Regions from separate parts of the Streptomyces auratus genome, predicted to be linked through region 1. Evidence: riboswitches for the same ligand, from Rfam matches in the RefSeq annotation. Region 1 holds a riboswitch; each other region holds the start of a gene.
The links. Region 1 has a riboswitch for S-adenosylmethionine ahead of BKA18_RS03955 (amino acid ABC transporter permease). Riboswitches for the same ligand answer to the same signal wherever they lie in the genome.
Positions count from the first base shown of each region.

Region 2: it holds a riboswitch for S-adenosylmethionine, as region 1 does, so the genes downstream of both, BKA18_RS09455 (aminotransferase class V-fold PLP-dependent enzyme) here and BKA18_RS03955 (amino acid ABC transporter permease) in region 1, are expected to answer to the same signal.
Region 3: it holds a riboswitch for S-adenosylmethionine, as region 1 does, so the genes downstream of both, thrC (threonine synthase) here and BKA18_RS03955 (amino acid ABC transporter permease) in region 1, are expected to answer to the same signal.

Region 1 is NZ_JBNGCB010000001.1:961,141-965,691, forward strand. It holds gene BKA18_RS03945 (ABC transporter substrate-binding protein) at 1-865, opposite strand, end outside; gene BKA18_RS03950 (amino acid ABC transporter ATP-binding protein) at 997-1,857, opposite strand; gene BKA18_RS03955 (amino acid ABC transporter permease) at 1,854-2,903, opposite strand; SAM riboswitch class IV at 3,240-3,348, opposite strand; gene BKA18_RS03960 (cysteine hydrolase family protein) at 3,977-4,551, opposite strand, start outside.
Region 2 is NZ_JBNGCB010000001.1:2,206,102-2,210,652, forward strand. It holds gene BKA18_RS09445 (rhomboid family intramembrane serine protease) at 1-224, shown strand, start outside; gene BKA18_RS09450 (Lrp/AsnC family transcriptional regulator) at 221-502, shown strand; gene BKA18_RS09455 (aminotransferase class V-fold PLP-dependent enzyme) at 978-2,357, opposite strand; SAM riboswitch class IV at 2,528-2,645, opposite strand; gene trpD (anthranilate phosphoribosyltransferase) at 2,737-3,801, opposite strand; gene qcrB (cytochrome bc1 complex cytochrome b subunit) at 3,940-4,551, opposite strand, start outside.
Region 3 is NZ_JBNGCB010000003.1:447,750-452,300, reverse strand. It holds gene BKA18_RS21635 (cold-shock protein) at 286-489, opposite strand; gene BKA18_RS21630 (MoaD/ThiS family protein) at 913-1,191, opposite strand; gene thrC (threonine synthase) at 1,268-2,551, opposite strand; SAM riboswitch class I at 2,569-2,731, opposite strand; gene BKA18_RS21620 (glucosyl-3-phosphoglycerate synthase) at 2,901-3,863, shown strand; gene BKA18_RS21615 (alpha,alpha-trehalose-phosphate synthase (UDP-forming)) at 3,927-4,551, shown strand, end outside.

The sequences.
Region 1 (4,551 bases):
ACGTCGCGGCGATCAGACCCTGGAGCTTCGCGCCCGCGCCGGAGAACTTGCCGGCGCTACGGGTCGCGTTGGGGGTATTCGCCGTGTGGGTGGTGTGGTAAGCGATGCTGGGGTTGGGGCCGAAGTGGGCATCTATCTTCCCGCTGTTCAGCGCCAGGTAGACACTGTTGTTGTCCGGGTAGTACTTGACGGTGAGGTCCTTGCCCTCCTTCTTCAGCTTCGCCTTCCACTCCAGCAGGACCTTCTCCTGGTTGGTGCCCCGGCTCACCGAGACCGTCTTGCCGGCCAGGTTCTTGTAGTCGCCGTCGAAGTTCCAGGTGCTTTCCTTACGTACCTCGAACCCCAGGTTGTCCTGCCGGTAGGTGGCGAACTCGTACTTCTTCTTGCGCTCCTCGGTGTCGGTGACGTTGGAGAAGGCCGCGTCGACCTTGCCGCTGTCGATGCCGACGAACAGGTTCTCCCAGGTCGAGTTCTTCAGCTCGGGCTTGAGGCCGAGGACCGCGGCCACCAGTCGGCCGAAGTCGGGCTCGGATCCGGTGAGCGTCTTCTGGTCGTCGCCGACGAAGTTCAGCGGAACGGAGCCGGTGGGCAGGGCGCCGACGCCGACGACCAGCTTGCCCTTCTTGGCGATCGACTTGGGCAGCTTGGCGCTGATGGACTTGACCTCGGAGACCTTGAGCTCGGTCTCCTTGGCGGCACCGTTGGAAAGGGCCCCCACGGTGACCGTCCCGGACGGCTTGCTGTCGGACGTGCCGGCCGCGTCGCTGTTGCCCCCGCAGGCGGCGAGGCCGGTGACGAGGGTGGCGACGGCGGTGCCCGCGGTGAGGCCGCGGAGGAGTCTGCTGCGGAGGCTGAGGGTGCGCATGGCGGTCCTTGGTTCGGTGAACGGTTGCGGTGACGTGCTGCTTGTTCTTCGGTGACGTGTGTGGGGGGCTGCGGTGGTGTGGGGGTGCACGAGCCCGGGCGGGGCGCGGGCAGTGGGACGTACGGCGGAGGTCAGAGCACCTTGCTCAGGAAGTCCCTGGTCCGCTCGTGTTTCGGGTGGTCCAGCACCTCGGAGGGCGGGCCCTGTTCGACGATCCGGCCCTCGTCGAGGAAGACGACCTGGTCGGCGACCTCACGGGCGAAGCCGATCTCGTGGGTGACGATGATGAGAGTGGTGCCGCTGGTGGCCAGGTCCTTGATGACGGCCAGCACCTCACCGACAAGTTCGGGATCGAGCGCGGAGGTCGGTTCGTCGAAGAGGATGACCCCCGGCCGGAGGGCGAGGGCGCGGGCGATGGCCACCCGCTGCTGCTGGCCGCCGGACAGCTGCCGCGGATAGGCGCCGACCTTGTCGGCCAGGCCCACCCGGCCGAGCAGTTCGCGGGCCAGCTCCTGCGCCTCGGGCTTGGTCAGCTTCCCGGTCGCCACGGGAGCGGCGGCCACGTTGTCCAGCGCCGTCAGATGCGGGAAGAGGTTGAAGTGCTGGAAGACGAAGCCGATCCGGCTGCGCTGGCCCAGGATGACCCGTTCGCTCAGCTCCTTGAGCCTCCCCCGGCCTGCGGACGGGGGGACCCCCGCCTCGCCGCGCTCGCCGTGCCGGCGGACGCCGATCAGCTCACCGTTCACGCTGACGTACCCGACCTCGGGCTTCTCCAGGTGGTTGATCACCCGAAGCAGGGTGGATTTGCCGGACCCGGACGGCCCGAGAATCACGGTGACCTCGCCGGGCGACACGGTCAACTCGACGCCGTCCAGCACCCGGTGGGCGCCGTACCACTTGCGCACGCCGTGCACCTCGACCGCAGCAGGTCGTATCTCGGTGGTGTCGGTGATCTCAGTCAGCTCGGTGCTCTCAGCGGTCTCGGTGGTCATATCGCCGCCTCCCTTTGGGCTCGGGCCCGCAGATCACGCAGTCCCGTCCGCACCTTCTGCAATGGCGTCGGCGGAAGGGTGCGCGTCGCGCCCCGGGAGAAGTGCCGCTCGACGTAGAACTGCACGACGGAGACCCCACTCGTGAGGATCAAGTACCAGACGGTGGCGACCAGCAACAGCGGGACGATGTCACCCGGGTAGGTGCTGCCCATGCTCTGCGCGGAGCCGAAAAGATCGAGCAGCGACACGTAGAAGACGAGCGAGGTGCTCTTGATCAGATTGATCAGCAGATTGACGTAGTTCGGGGTGATGGACCGCAGAGCCTGCGGGAAGACGATCTTCGTGAACTGATAGCTCTTCGGCAGGCCGAGTGCCCATGCCGCCTCGTGCTGCCCCTGGTCGACCGCGAGGATGCCGCTCCGCACCACCTCGGACGCGTACGCCGCCTCGTTCAGACTGAGTCCGACGACCGCGACGACGACGTCGGTGGCGAGCCGGGACTCGTCGAAGGTGAAGAAGGCGGGCCCGAACGGAACCCCGAGGCTCAGTGTCTTGTACAGCGCGCTGAAGTTGTAGAGGAACAGCAGCACCACGATCAGCGGAACCGATCGGAACAGCCATGTGTAGGTCCAGCTGACCGCCCGCAGCATCGGGCTCCGGGAGAGCCTGCCCAGGGCGATCAGGATGCCGCCGAGCAGACCGAACACGGCGCTGTACGCCGTCACTTCGAGGGTGACGAGCAGACCGTCGAGGATCGTCGGACGCAGGAACCAGTACGAGAACCGGTCCCACTGATAGAAGGGGTTGGTCACCAGTCCGTGGGCGAACTGGGCGACCAGCACCAGCACGATCGCCGTGGCGATCCAGCGACCTGGTCTGCGCAGCGGCAGCACCCGCTGTGCCGCCGGTGGCCGCGGTGCGGTGTCGTCGCCGGGCCGTTCGGCCTCGGCAGGACCCACGGTACGAGGCTCGGAGGAGGGTTCGGGGGTCTCCTCGGCAGGAGGCGCTGAGGCGAGGAATGCGACAGCGCCAGGGGGTTCACTCATGGAGGGCTCCAGCGAATTCGGACACCCCGGACCGCGGACGCGGCAACGGCACGGCCGAGCCGGCAGGGCTCTGCGTGACGATGCGCGCGGGGATGCGCGGAACGGGGGCTGGGCAGGAAGGGAGCACACCGCGAGAGCGGTGGCATCAAAGATTCAGAAAACCGTCAGCCTTGGCAGCAGGCACGGCAGGCGCAGGTGCCGGTACACAGTGCGCTGCTGACGCGGAGCAGATCGACCGACCGGTTCGCGCACAGCAGCAGGCAGCCGCGACGCCGCCATGCGGCCGTCTCGAAAGCTGCGTACATTCCGTCACCGTCACTGTTCCGGCCCCATGGGGGCTCGCGCTTACCGAAGGGCTTCCGGTCCGGTCGTCACCTGGGGCACCCCACCGCGGCGCGAGGGTTGCCGGTCAGCAAGCCAGGGCTTGTCGCTGACACTCATGACCGATCTGCGGCGTAAGTTAGACAGATCTCGGACATGGTTGTCAAAGCCTGCCCGACCTGTGGGACGACAAACCGAGTCGGGGCGGACCTGGTGGGCTGCACCAACGCCTGGAAGCAGCGGGAAGAATCGCCCCGCTCGGCTACCAGGGCAGCCACCAGCGCGGTCACTCCTCCCTCCGCCAGAAGCGCACCTCGCCAGGGCCTGTGACCGCCCGGCTGCCCACAACGCCCGCGCCCTCTGATTCGAACCCCTGGGGACATCCCCGACACTCGGGGCGTGCCAAGGACATTCCGACGATTCGCGCCGCCGGCATGCGCTTCTTCTCGCTGGTGAAGGTGGACGTCCAGCGCAAGGAGGGCGCCCCAAACCCGGTGCCGATGGAAACCGAAGAGGAACCACGTCCAGCATCCGACTGGGCCGTGCCCCTGCACGTTCAGCTGTTCCCGGTCCCCTTGTGTCCTGCACACCCACCCCTCCCACGCCGAGCTGCTGATCGACATCAACGACGGCAGCGTGGAGAAGGGCCCCGCCACCAAGGGGCCGGCGCCCGCGAAGGTGGACGACAAGGGCGGTTCGGTCGCCCTCGGCTGAAGCAACGGGCGCCGCCGCCCGGTCCCCCGTCATCCAGGTCAGCGGCCGCCGCGCAGTTGTCGCCAGCCGGCCAGGACCTCCTCCGTGGTGGTGATGGTGGCGACCAGGGCGAGGGTGTTGCGGACCATCGCGGGGGTGTACTCGGCGGGCACCCCCGCGATGGCGTCCGCGGGCACCACTGCCGTGTAGCCCAGGTTGACCGCGTCGAACACGGCGTTGGGGACCGCCACGTTCGCCGACACCCCGGTGACGACGAGCGTGCGGCATCCGAGGTTGCGCAGCAGCGCGTCCACCTCGGTGCCGGCGATCGGCGAGAGGCCGTGCAGCCGGCGCACGACCAGGTCGTCCTCCGTCACGGGAATCGGATCGGCGACACGTACCGCCGTGGACCCGGCGAACTGCTGGACGGGCAGCCGCTCGGCCGCCTTGAAGAGGCGGGCGTTGTGGCTGGCGCCGCGGCCGTCGGGACGGCGTTCGGCGATCGCGTGCAGCACCTGGACGCCGGTGTCGTGGGCCGCTGCCACCAGCCGTGCGACGTTGACCAGCGCGCCCGACGTGCGGGCCGCCTCGGCCAGTTCGGGCAAAGCGCTGTCCGGGCCGACCACACCGCGCT
Region 2 (4,551 bases), 1.2 Mb from region 1:
TCTTCCTGCCGCTGCGCTTTCCCGCCTGGATGGTGCTGCTGTTCTGGTTCTTCCTGCAGTGGCAGGCCGCGCAGCACGACCCGCGCGGCCCCGGGGTCGCCTACCTCGCCCATGTCATCGGGTTCGCGCTCGGCTTCCTCTACGCCTGGGCCCGCTACAGGAGGGATAGTGTGGGGGCCACCAGGCGGAACGACCGGGCGACCGAGGGAGAGAGCCAGCCGTGATCACGTCGATCGTGCTCATCAAGACCAGCGTGGACCAGATCCCCGAGATCGCCGAGAAGATCGCCGCCCTGGACGGGGTCAGCGAGGTCTACTCGGTCACCGGAGCCCACGATCTGATCGCGATGGTGCGGGTGGCCGCGCATGACGACCTCGCGGACGTCATCCCCGGCCGCATCAGCAAGGTCCCCGGCGTCGCCTCCACGGAGACGCACATCGCGTTCCGCACGTATTCCCAGCACGACCTTGAGGCCGCCTTTGCGATTGGCCTCGACGCGTAGGCCTGTTTTTCCCCACGTTTTCGGCTGTCCCGCCGTGGTTCTTCTCGCCGTTGCGCTCGGCGGCGCACCCGCACGTTGTCGGCTGGCCCGCCGCGGGTGTTTGTCGCCGTTGCGCCTGCGGCGGGCTGGTTGCCGCTGCGCTGGCTGATCGGCTGCGGGACCGGCCCTCCGGACTCCGTCCTGCGGTCCGCCCCCTCCCGTTGGGGGTGGATGAAGACCGGTGGGGGCGGACCTCATCCCTCGACTACACGCAGACGACGGCCGGGGCCCGCCCCCACCGGCCTCTTCCCACCCACTACGGGAGGGGCCGCGCCGCAGGACGAAGTCCGGAGGAGCGGCACCGCACCCGACCACCCACGCCCGCCGCAGGCGCAACGGCGAAACACCCCGACGGCGGGCCAGCCGACAACGTGCGGCGCGCCGCAAAGCGCAACGGCGAAAAACCACCACGGCGGGACAGCCGAAAACGTGGGAATCAACCCGCGCTACGCACGGGAACACAACGGCCGTCCTCAGTGCGGTAGTTCCAGGTGGCGCCGTCCGTCACCAGTTCCTTGACCGCGCGGAGGAAGCGGTCAACGTGCTCATCCGGCGTGCCCACGCCAAAGCTCACGCGGATGGCGTTCAGCGATCGCTCGCCGGGGGCTGCCTCCGGGGCGCCGCACTCCCCGGGGTCCTGCGGCTCGCTGCCCAGGAGGGTCCGTACCAGGGGGTGGGCGCAGAACAGGCCGTCGCGGACGCCGATGCCGTACTCCGCCGACAGGGCCGCGGCGAAGTGTGAGCTGTTCCAGCCCTCGACGACGAAGGAGAGGACGCCGACGCGTGCGGCGTCGGCGCCGAAGAGCGAGAGGACCTGGACCTCGGGCACCTCGGCCAGGCCCGCCCGGACGCGGTCGATCAGTTCCTGCTCACGGGCGATCAGCTCCGGGAAACCGGCCTCGGTCAGTGCCTGGCAGGCGGAGGCGATGGCGTAGGCGCCGATGACGTTCGGCGAGCCGGCCTCGTGCCGGGCCGCGGTGGTGTGCCACTCGATGTCCACCCCGCCGTCCGTACGGCGGGAAACCTTGCGGCTGGCGCCGCCGCCCGCCAGGTACGGTGCGGCGTCCTGCAGCCAGTCCGCGCGGCCGGCCAGCACACCGGCGCCGAACGGCGCGTACAGCTTGTGGCCGGAGAAGGCGACCCAGTCGGCGTCCAGCTCGGCGAGGTCCACGGGGTGGTGCGGGACGAGCTGCGCCGCGTCCAGCACGATTCGCGCGCCGTGCGCGTGGGCCGCGGCCGCCAGTTCCCGTACCGGCCACAGCTCACCGGTGACGTTGGACGCGCCCGTCACGCAGACCAGCGCGGGGCCGTAGGGCTCGCGCTCGGCCAGCGCCTTCTCCAGGGTGTCCACCGCCTGCCGCGGGGTGCGCGGCGCGTTGAGGTAGGTCACGGCGACATCCGCGCGCTGTTCCCACGGCAGCAGCGAGGCGTGGTGCTCGGTCTCGAAGACGAACACCCGGGTGCCCTGCGGGAGGGCGGCGGCCAGCAGGTTCAGCGAGTCGGTGGTCGAGCGGGTGAACACCACCTGGTCGTCGGCGCGGCAGCCGAGGAACTCCGCGATCGTCCGGCGGCTGTTCTCGAAGAGGTCGGTGGAGAGCTGGGAGAGGTATCCGGCGCCGCGGTGGACGCTGCCGTAGTACGGGGCGTAGGCGGCGACGTCGTCCCAGACGCGCTGGAGGGCGGGGGCGCTGGCGGCGTAGTCCAGCGCGGCGTAGTCGACCTCGCCGCCGGTCACGAGCGGGACGCGGACATCCCGGCCGAGAACCGGCAGCGGGGCACAAACGGAACGGTCGGCGGCAACGGCGGCAACAGACATGGCGAACTCCCGTAAGAGGTAAGCGAATTCGCTGCGGGCGGGCGTACGGAAGGAACCGTCGGGGCACCGCAGCGGAAAGGAAAAAGGGATGCGGAGAAGGGGCCGTCGAGCCCTATCGCATTCGCTGATTCACGGAAGTTCTCCCTCGAGGACCAGGATCCCTGGCGAGGGATCCGCGCTTGCCGCAGACCTCGCTGCCTGCGGCCTGGTCATCACCCGGGGCACCCCGCCACGGAAGGAGGGTTGCCGGACAGCGGGCCGGGGCCTGTGTCGCTGTCACTCGTGACCTGCGCAGAATCATGCCATACCGCCGGTACGCCGCAAGGCCCGGTCCATATGACGGAACGGGCCTTGCGTCACACCCTGCGTGACCGGGCGCTCAGGCGTTACTGGCCGCCACCCAGCGCTCCAGCGCCCGCTTGGCCGCCCCGGAGTCGATCGCGGCGGCGGCGGTGGCGATACCGGCCCGGATCTGCTCCGCCAGCGGGGCATCGGTGGGCTCCAGGGCGACCAGCGCCGCCGCCGCGTTCAGCAGCACCGCCTCGCGTACCGGCCCGGTCTCGCCGTCGAGCAGCCGGCGCGCCACCTCCGCGTTGTACGAGGCGTCCGCGCCGCGCAGCGACTCCACCGGCACCAGGTCGATGCCCACGTCCCGCGGGTCGAAGGCCTCCTCGCGCACCGTGCCGTCCCGGACGACCCACACCCGCGAGGTCGCGGTCGTGGTCAGCTCGTCCAGGCCGTCGTCGCCGCGGAACACCAGCGCCGAGGAGCCGCGCTCGGCGAGCACCCCGGCCAGGATGGGCGCCATCCGGGCGTCCGCGACGCCGGTCGCCTGGGCGCGGACCTTGGCGGGGTTGGTCAGCGGGCCCAGCACGTTGAAGGTGGTGCGGATGCCGAGCTGGCCCCGGGCGTTGGCGACGTGCCGCAGCGAGGGGTGGAACTTCACCGCGAAGCAGAAGGTGATCCCTGCTTCCTCGGCGACCTCGACGACCCGTCGCGGGGTGAGATCGAGGTTGACCCCGAGCTTCTCCAGGACGTCGGAGGCGCCGCTGGCCGAGGATGCGGCGCGGTTGCCGTGCTTGACGACCTTGGCGCCGGTGCCGGCCACCACGATCGAGGACATCGTGGAGATGTTGACGGTCTTGGCTCCGTCGCCGCCGGTGCCGACGATGTCCACGCTCGGCCCGGGCACCTCGATCAGCCGGGCGTGCTCGTACATCGTCCGCACGAGGCCGGAGATCTCCGCGACGGTCTCGCCCTTGGCCCGCAGCGCCACCGCGAACCCGGCGATCTGGGCGTCGCCGGCCTCGCCCCGCATGATCTTGTCCATCGCCCATGCGGTGTCGTCCGCGGTGAGGTCACGGCCGTCGAGCAGGGCGTTCAGGAGGCCCGGCCAGGTCTGGGCCGCCACGCTGTCGCCGCCAAAGGGGGTCGCAACGCTCATGGTCCACACTCCTGGTTTGTCTCCTGCTTCTGTCGCTCACCCTATCGAGCCGCCGGACACGCCGGAGGGCCCCGTCCGTCCGGACGGGACCCTCTGGGTGGCGTGCTCCCTACGGTGCGCTACGAGGCGCCGCGGTGATCAGTGGTGGCCGTGGCCGCTGGTGATCTCCTTGTACTCCTCGACCGTGGGCTTGGCGATGACGCTGTCCTCGCCGTAGTAGCTCTCGGAGAGCTTGGCGCGCAGCTTCTGCGTACGCGGGATCTTGCGCCGCACGCCGTTCTCGTCGACCTCCGGGCCCAGTTCGAGCGGCTCGGGCTGCTCGTGCTGGGTGAGGAGGTGCAGCTGCTCCTGTTCGAGCGGCTCGTGGACCTCGATGAACTCACCGTGCGGCAGGCGCTTGATGATGCCGGACTCGCGGCCGTGCAGCACCTTGTCCTTGTCGCGCCGCTGCAGACCCAGGCAGATCCGCTTGGTGGCGATGAAGCCCAGCACCGGCCCCACGAAGAACGCGATCCGGACGAACCAGGTGATCGAGTTGATCGACAGGTGGAAGTGCGTGGCCCACAGGTCGTTGCCGCCACCGATCAGCATCACGAAGTACGCGATCAGCCAGGCGACACCGAAGCCCGTACGGGTCGGGACGTTGCGCGGGCGGTCCAGGATGTGGTGCTCGCGCTTGTCGCCGCGGACCCAGGACTCCACGAACGGGTAGACCGCGATGGCGACCAGGACCAGCGGGAAGATCAGGAT
Region 3 (4,551 bases), on a different contig from region 1:
CGAACGCAGTTGAGAGCGTGGGGAAGGATTTCTCCGGACCGCGCTGGCGCCCGCGACGGACGGCCTACAGACCCGGGTGGTTCCTTGCCCCACCCGGCCTGCGGGCCTCACCGACCCGGTCCTTCGTAGCACTCTCACTCGGAGAGTGCTAACGCCAATGATTAGCACTCGCAGGGTGCGAGTGCAAGCGCCCACCGGGAGGGTGCCCCCTACGAGGCAGACAGCAGAAGGCCCGTACCCCCTCGGGGGCACGGGCCTTCCGTGACGCAGCAGTCGGTCGGCGCCTCAGCCGGCCACCCGGACCATGTCCGCCTGCGGCCCCTTCTGGCCCTGCGAGATCTCGAACTCGACCCGCTGGCCCTCCTCAAGGGTGCGGTAGCCGTCCATCTGGATCGCGCTGTAGTGGACGAAAACATCCGCACCACCGTCGACCGCGATGAAGCCGTACCCCTTCTCCGCGTTGAACCACTTGACGGTGCCCTGAGCCATGCCTAACTCCCCTATTACTGGCCCTTGCGCAGGACCGCACTTCGCGGACCCGGGTCAGACCTCACCCCGCGAATGGCCCGTGGGGTGTGCGCCGGAACGCGTCGACCGCCGCTGAATGTATCTGCACAGATGCCCAGAGCAACAGGTCAATCGGACGAGAATTCTGGGGCCGGAGAATCGGCAATATGAGGTGAAATCCCAGTTCTCCAGGGCAAGTCGGGCCGGGCGTAGCACACATAAGCGACAAATATCGCTCACACTTCGAGCACAACTGATCGCTGTCTCATATGCGTTCGGCACGCGTACGGTGATATCCGGAGGGGGATCACCCCAATAGTATCTCCTTTCACAACATGGAATTGCCCCGTCCGCTTTCTGGCGGACGGGGCAATTCCGGTCAAGCAGGAGAAGAGTTGGCGCAAATCAGCAGCCGCCGGCGACCGCCGGAATGATCGAGACGCCCGCACCGTCCGGGGTCGGCGTTTCCAGACCCTGCTCGAAGCGCACATCGTCGTCGTTCACGTACACGTTCACGAAGCGGCGCAGCTTGCCGGCGTCGTCCAGCACACGGGCCGCGATGCCCTGGTGGTTCCGCTCCAGGTCGGCGATCACCTCGGACAGGGTCGCGCCCTCGGCGGTGACCTCGGCCTGGCCGCCGGTGTAGGTGCGGAGGATGGTGGGGATGCGGACCTTGACGCTCATGGTTCTGCCTTCCGGGTGGTGCGGAGTACGAGTTCGGGGGCGGGGGCGGTGCCCGTCCGCGGACGGGCCGACGACCTCAGCCGGCCAGGCCGGCCGCGCGGAACGCGTCCAGGTCCGGGCGGATCGTGGCCGTGGGCCCGGAGGTCGGGGCGACCGCGTCCAGGGTCTTGAGGCCGTCACCGGTGTTGAGGACGACGGTGGTCAGGGACGGGTCGAGCAGGCCGTCCTCGATCAGCTTCTTGGTCACGCCGACGGTCACCCCGCCCGCGGTCTCCGCGAAGATCCCCTCGGTCCGGGCCAGCAGCTTGATCGCGTCCACGATCTGCTCGTCGTTGACATCCTCCACCGCACCGCCGGTCCGGCGCGCGATGTCGAGCACGTACGGACCGTCGGCCGGGTTGCCGATCGCCAGCGACTTGGCGATGGTCTTCGGCTTCTGCGGGCGCACGACGTCGTGCCCGGCCTTGAAGGCCGTGGACACCGGCGAGCAGCCCTCCGCCTGGGCGCCGAAGATCTTGTAGGGCTTGTCCTCGACCAGGCCGAGGGCGATCAGCTCCTTGAGCCCCTTGTCGATCTTCGTCAGCTGCGAGCCGGACGCGATCGGGATGACCAGCTGGTCCGGGAGCTGCCAGCCCAGCTGCTCGCAGATCTCGTACGCGAGGGTCTTGGAACCCTCGCCGTAGTACGGACGCAGGTTGACGTTGACGAAGCCCCAGCCCTCGCCCAGCGGGTCGCCGATGAGCTCCGAGCAGAAGCGGTTGACGTCGTCGTAGTTGCCCTCGATGCCGACCAGGTCGCCGCCGTAGACCGCGGCCATGACGACCTTGCCGGCCTCCAGGTCGTGCGGGATGAAGACGCAGGACTTGAAACCGGCGCGGCGGGCCGCGGCGCCGACGGCACCGGCGAGGTTGCCGGTGGAGGAGCAGGAGAGGGTGGTGAAGCCGAAGGCGCGGGCGGCCTCGACGGCGATCGCCACGACGCGGTCCTTGAAGGAGTGCGTCGGGTTGCCGGAGTCGTCCTTGACGTACAGCCCGCCGGTGACGCCCAGCTCGGCGGCGAGCCGGTCGGCCTGGACGAGCTTGGTGAAGCCGGGGTTGAGATTGGGCTTGTCGGCCACGTCGGCGGGGACGGGCAGCAGCGGGGCGTAGCGCCAGATGTTGTCCGGCCCGGCCTCGATCTGCTTCCGCAGCCCCTCGGGGTCGCCGCTCGGCAGGTCGTACGCGACTTCGAGCGGCCCGAAACATTCCTGGCACGCGAAGATCGGACCGAGCGAAAAGCGCTGTCCGCACTCACGGCAGGACAGCGCTGCGGCGGGGCCCAGAGCGACGGTGGGGGTGTTTTCGGTGACTTGCACAGCCATGGAGGCGAGGCCCTTTCTCCTCATCTTCCTCGCGACGAATCTCGCCACGAGACGGATTTGGCACCTTCCCTAGCCGGGAGCCTCGCGCGCGGGACGTAATCGAGCGTCCTTGCGGCAAGACCGGCTGGAGGGTTGCCGGGGCTTCAACGGGCCGTATCCCTCTGCCCCTCTGGATGAGCGGTATGGCACTGGGCCGAAACCCAGGCGTTTGTGGCACGGACCCCGACATGCGACGGTCATCCGCGTTGTTCAAGACTGTAACCGACGGCACTGACAGTTGAGATAGTCGTCCGAACCGCGAGATGGATCACAAGGGCCGCCCTCCGGCGGCGACCGAGGAGTCGTAGACGTGCTGGAAGAGGTGGAGCGCTGGCTGCGCGGCCGTTCCTGGTCCGCCGCGGACCGCCCGCTGGAGCAGCTGCTGGAGGCCAAGCGCCAGACGGGCCGGACGGTCAGCGTCGTCCTGCCCGCGCTCGACGAGGAGGCCACGGTCGGCGCGATCGTGACCACGATCCGTGACACGCTGATGACGGACGCGACCGGGCTGGTCGACGAGCTGGTGGTGCTGGACTCCGGCTCCACCGACCGCACCGCCGAGGTCGCGGCGGCGGCCGGCGCCCGGGTGGTGCACCGCGACAGCATCCTGTCGCGGCTGCCCGCGCTCCCCGGCAAGGGCGAGGTGCTGTGGCGCTCCCTCCTGGCCACCACCGGCGACATCATCTGCTTCATCGACGCCGACCTGCGCGAATTCTCCGCCACCTTCGTCTCCGGCATCATCGGCCCGCTGCTGACCGACCCGGACATCCAGTTCGTCAAGGCGATGTACGACCGCCCCCTGGAGACCGGCCCCGGCGGCATCGACGCCGGCCAGGGCGGCCGGGTCACCGAGCTGGTCGCCCGCCCGCTCCTCAACCTCCACTGGCCCCAGCTGGCCGGCTTCGTCCAGCCCCTCGGCGGCGAGTACGCGGCCCGCCGCTCCCTCCTGGAACGGCTCCCCTTCCCCGTCGGCTACGGCGTCGAGCTCGGCCTGCTCGTCGACGCCCTGCACACCGTCGGCCTCGACGCCCTGGCCCAGGTGGACGTCGGCGTCCGCAAACACCGCCACCAGGACGGCCAGGCCCTGGGCCGGATGGCCGCCGCCATCTACCGCACCGCCCAACTACGCCTGACCCGCGGCCACTTGGTGCGCCCCCGGCTCACCCAGTTCGACCGCGGCGACCAGGGCTTCATCCCGCGCACCACGGACGTGGACACCGAGGAACGCCCCCCGATGACCGAAATCCCGGAGTACGCGGCCCGCCGGGCGGCGTGAGGGGTCACGCCCTTGGCCGCTTCCATGCGTTTGCGGGGATCTGTAGCGGGTTACTGTCGCGACATGGTGTCCGAGCGCAGTGCGGTGCAAGCAGGTGCCGAGGTTCTTGTTGCGTCCAATCGTGGGCCGGTTTCCTACAGCCTGGGGGAGGACGGGACGCTCACCGCCAAGCGGGGCGGGGGCGGGCTGGTGTCGGCGCTGTCGGCGATCGGGCCCGAGACCGATGCGGTGTGGGTGTGTGCCGCGCTCGGCGGCGGGGACCGGGAGGCCGTACGGCGGACGGGTGGTGCGCTGGAGCCGGGCGACACCGGTGGACAGCGTGTCCGGATGCTGGACATCCCGGCCGAGGTGTACGCCGCCGCCTACAACGGTGTCGCGAACTCCGTGCTGTGGTTCGTCCACCACATGCTCTACCAGACACCGCTGGAACCGGTCTTCGGCGCGGAGTTCCGGGCGCAGTGGGCGGCGTACGAGGCGTACAACGCGGCCTTCGCGGACGCGCTGGCCGACGGCGCGGCTCCCGGCGCGGCCGTCCTGGTCCAGGACTACCACCTGGCGCTGGTGCCCGGCATGCTCCGTGAGCGCCGCCCCGACCTGCGCATCGCGCACTTCTCGCACACGCCGTGGGCCCCCGCCGAGTACTTCGCGATACTCCCCGACGACATCCAGCGGCAGCTGGCGCTGGGCA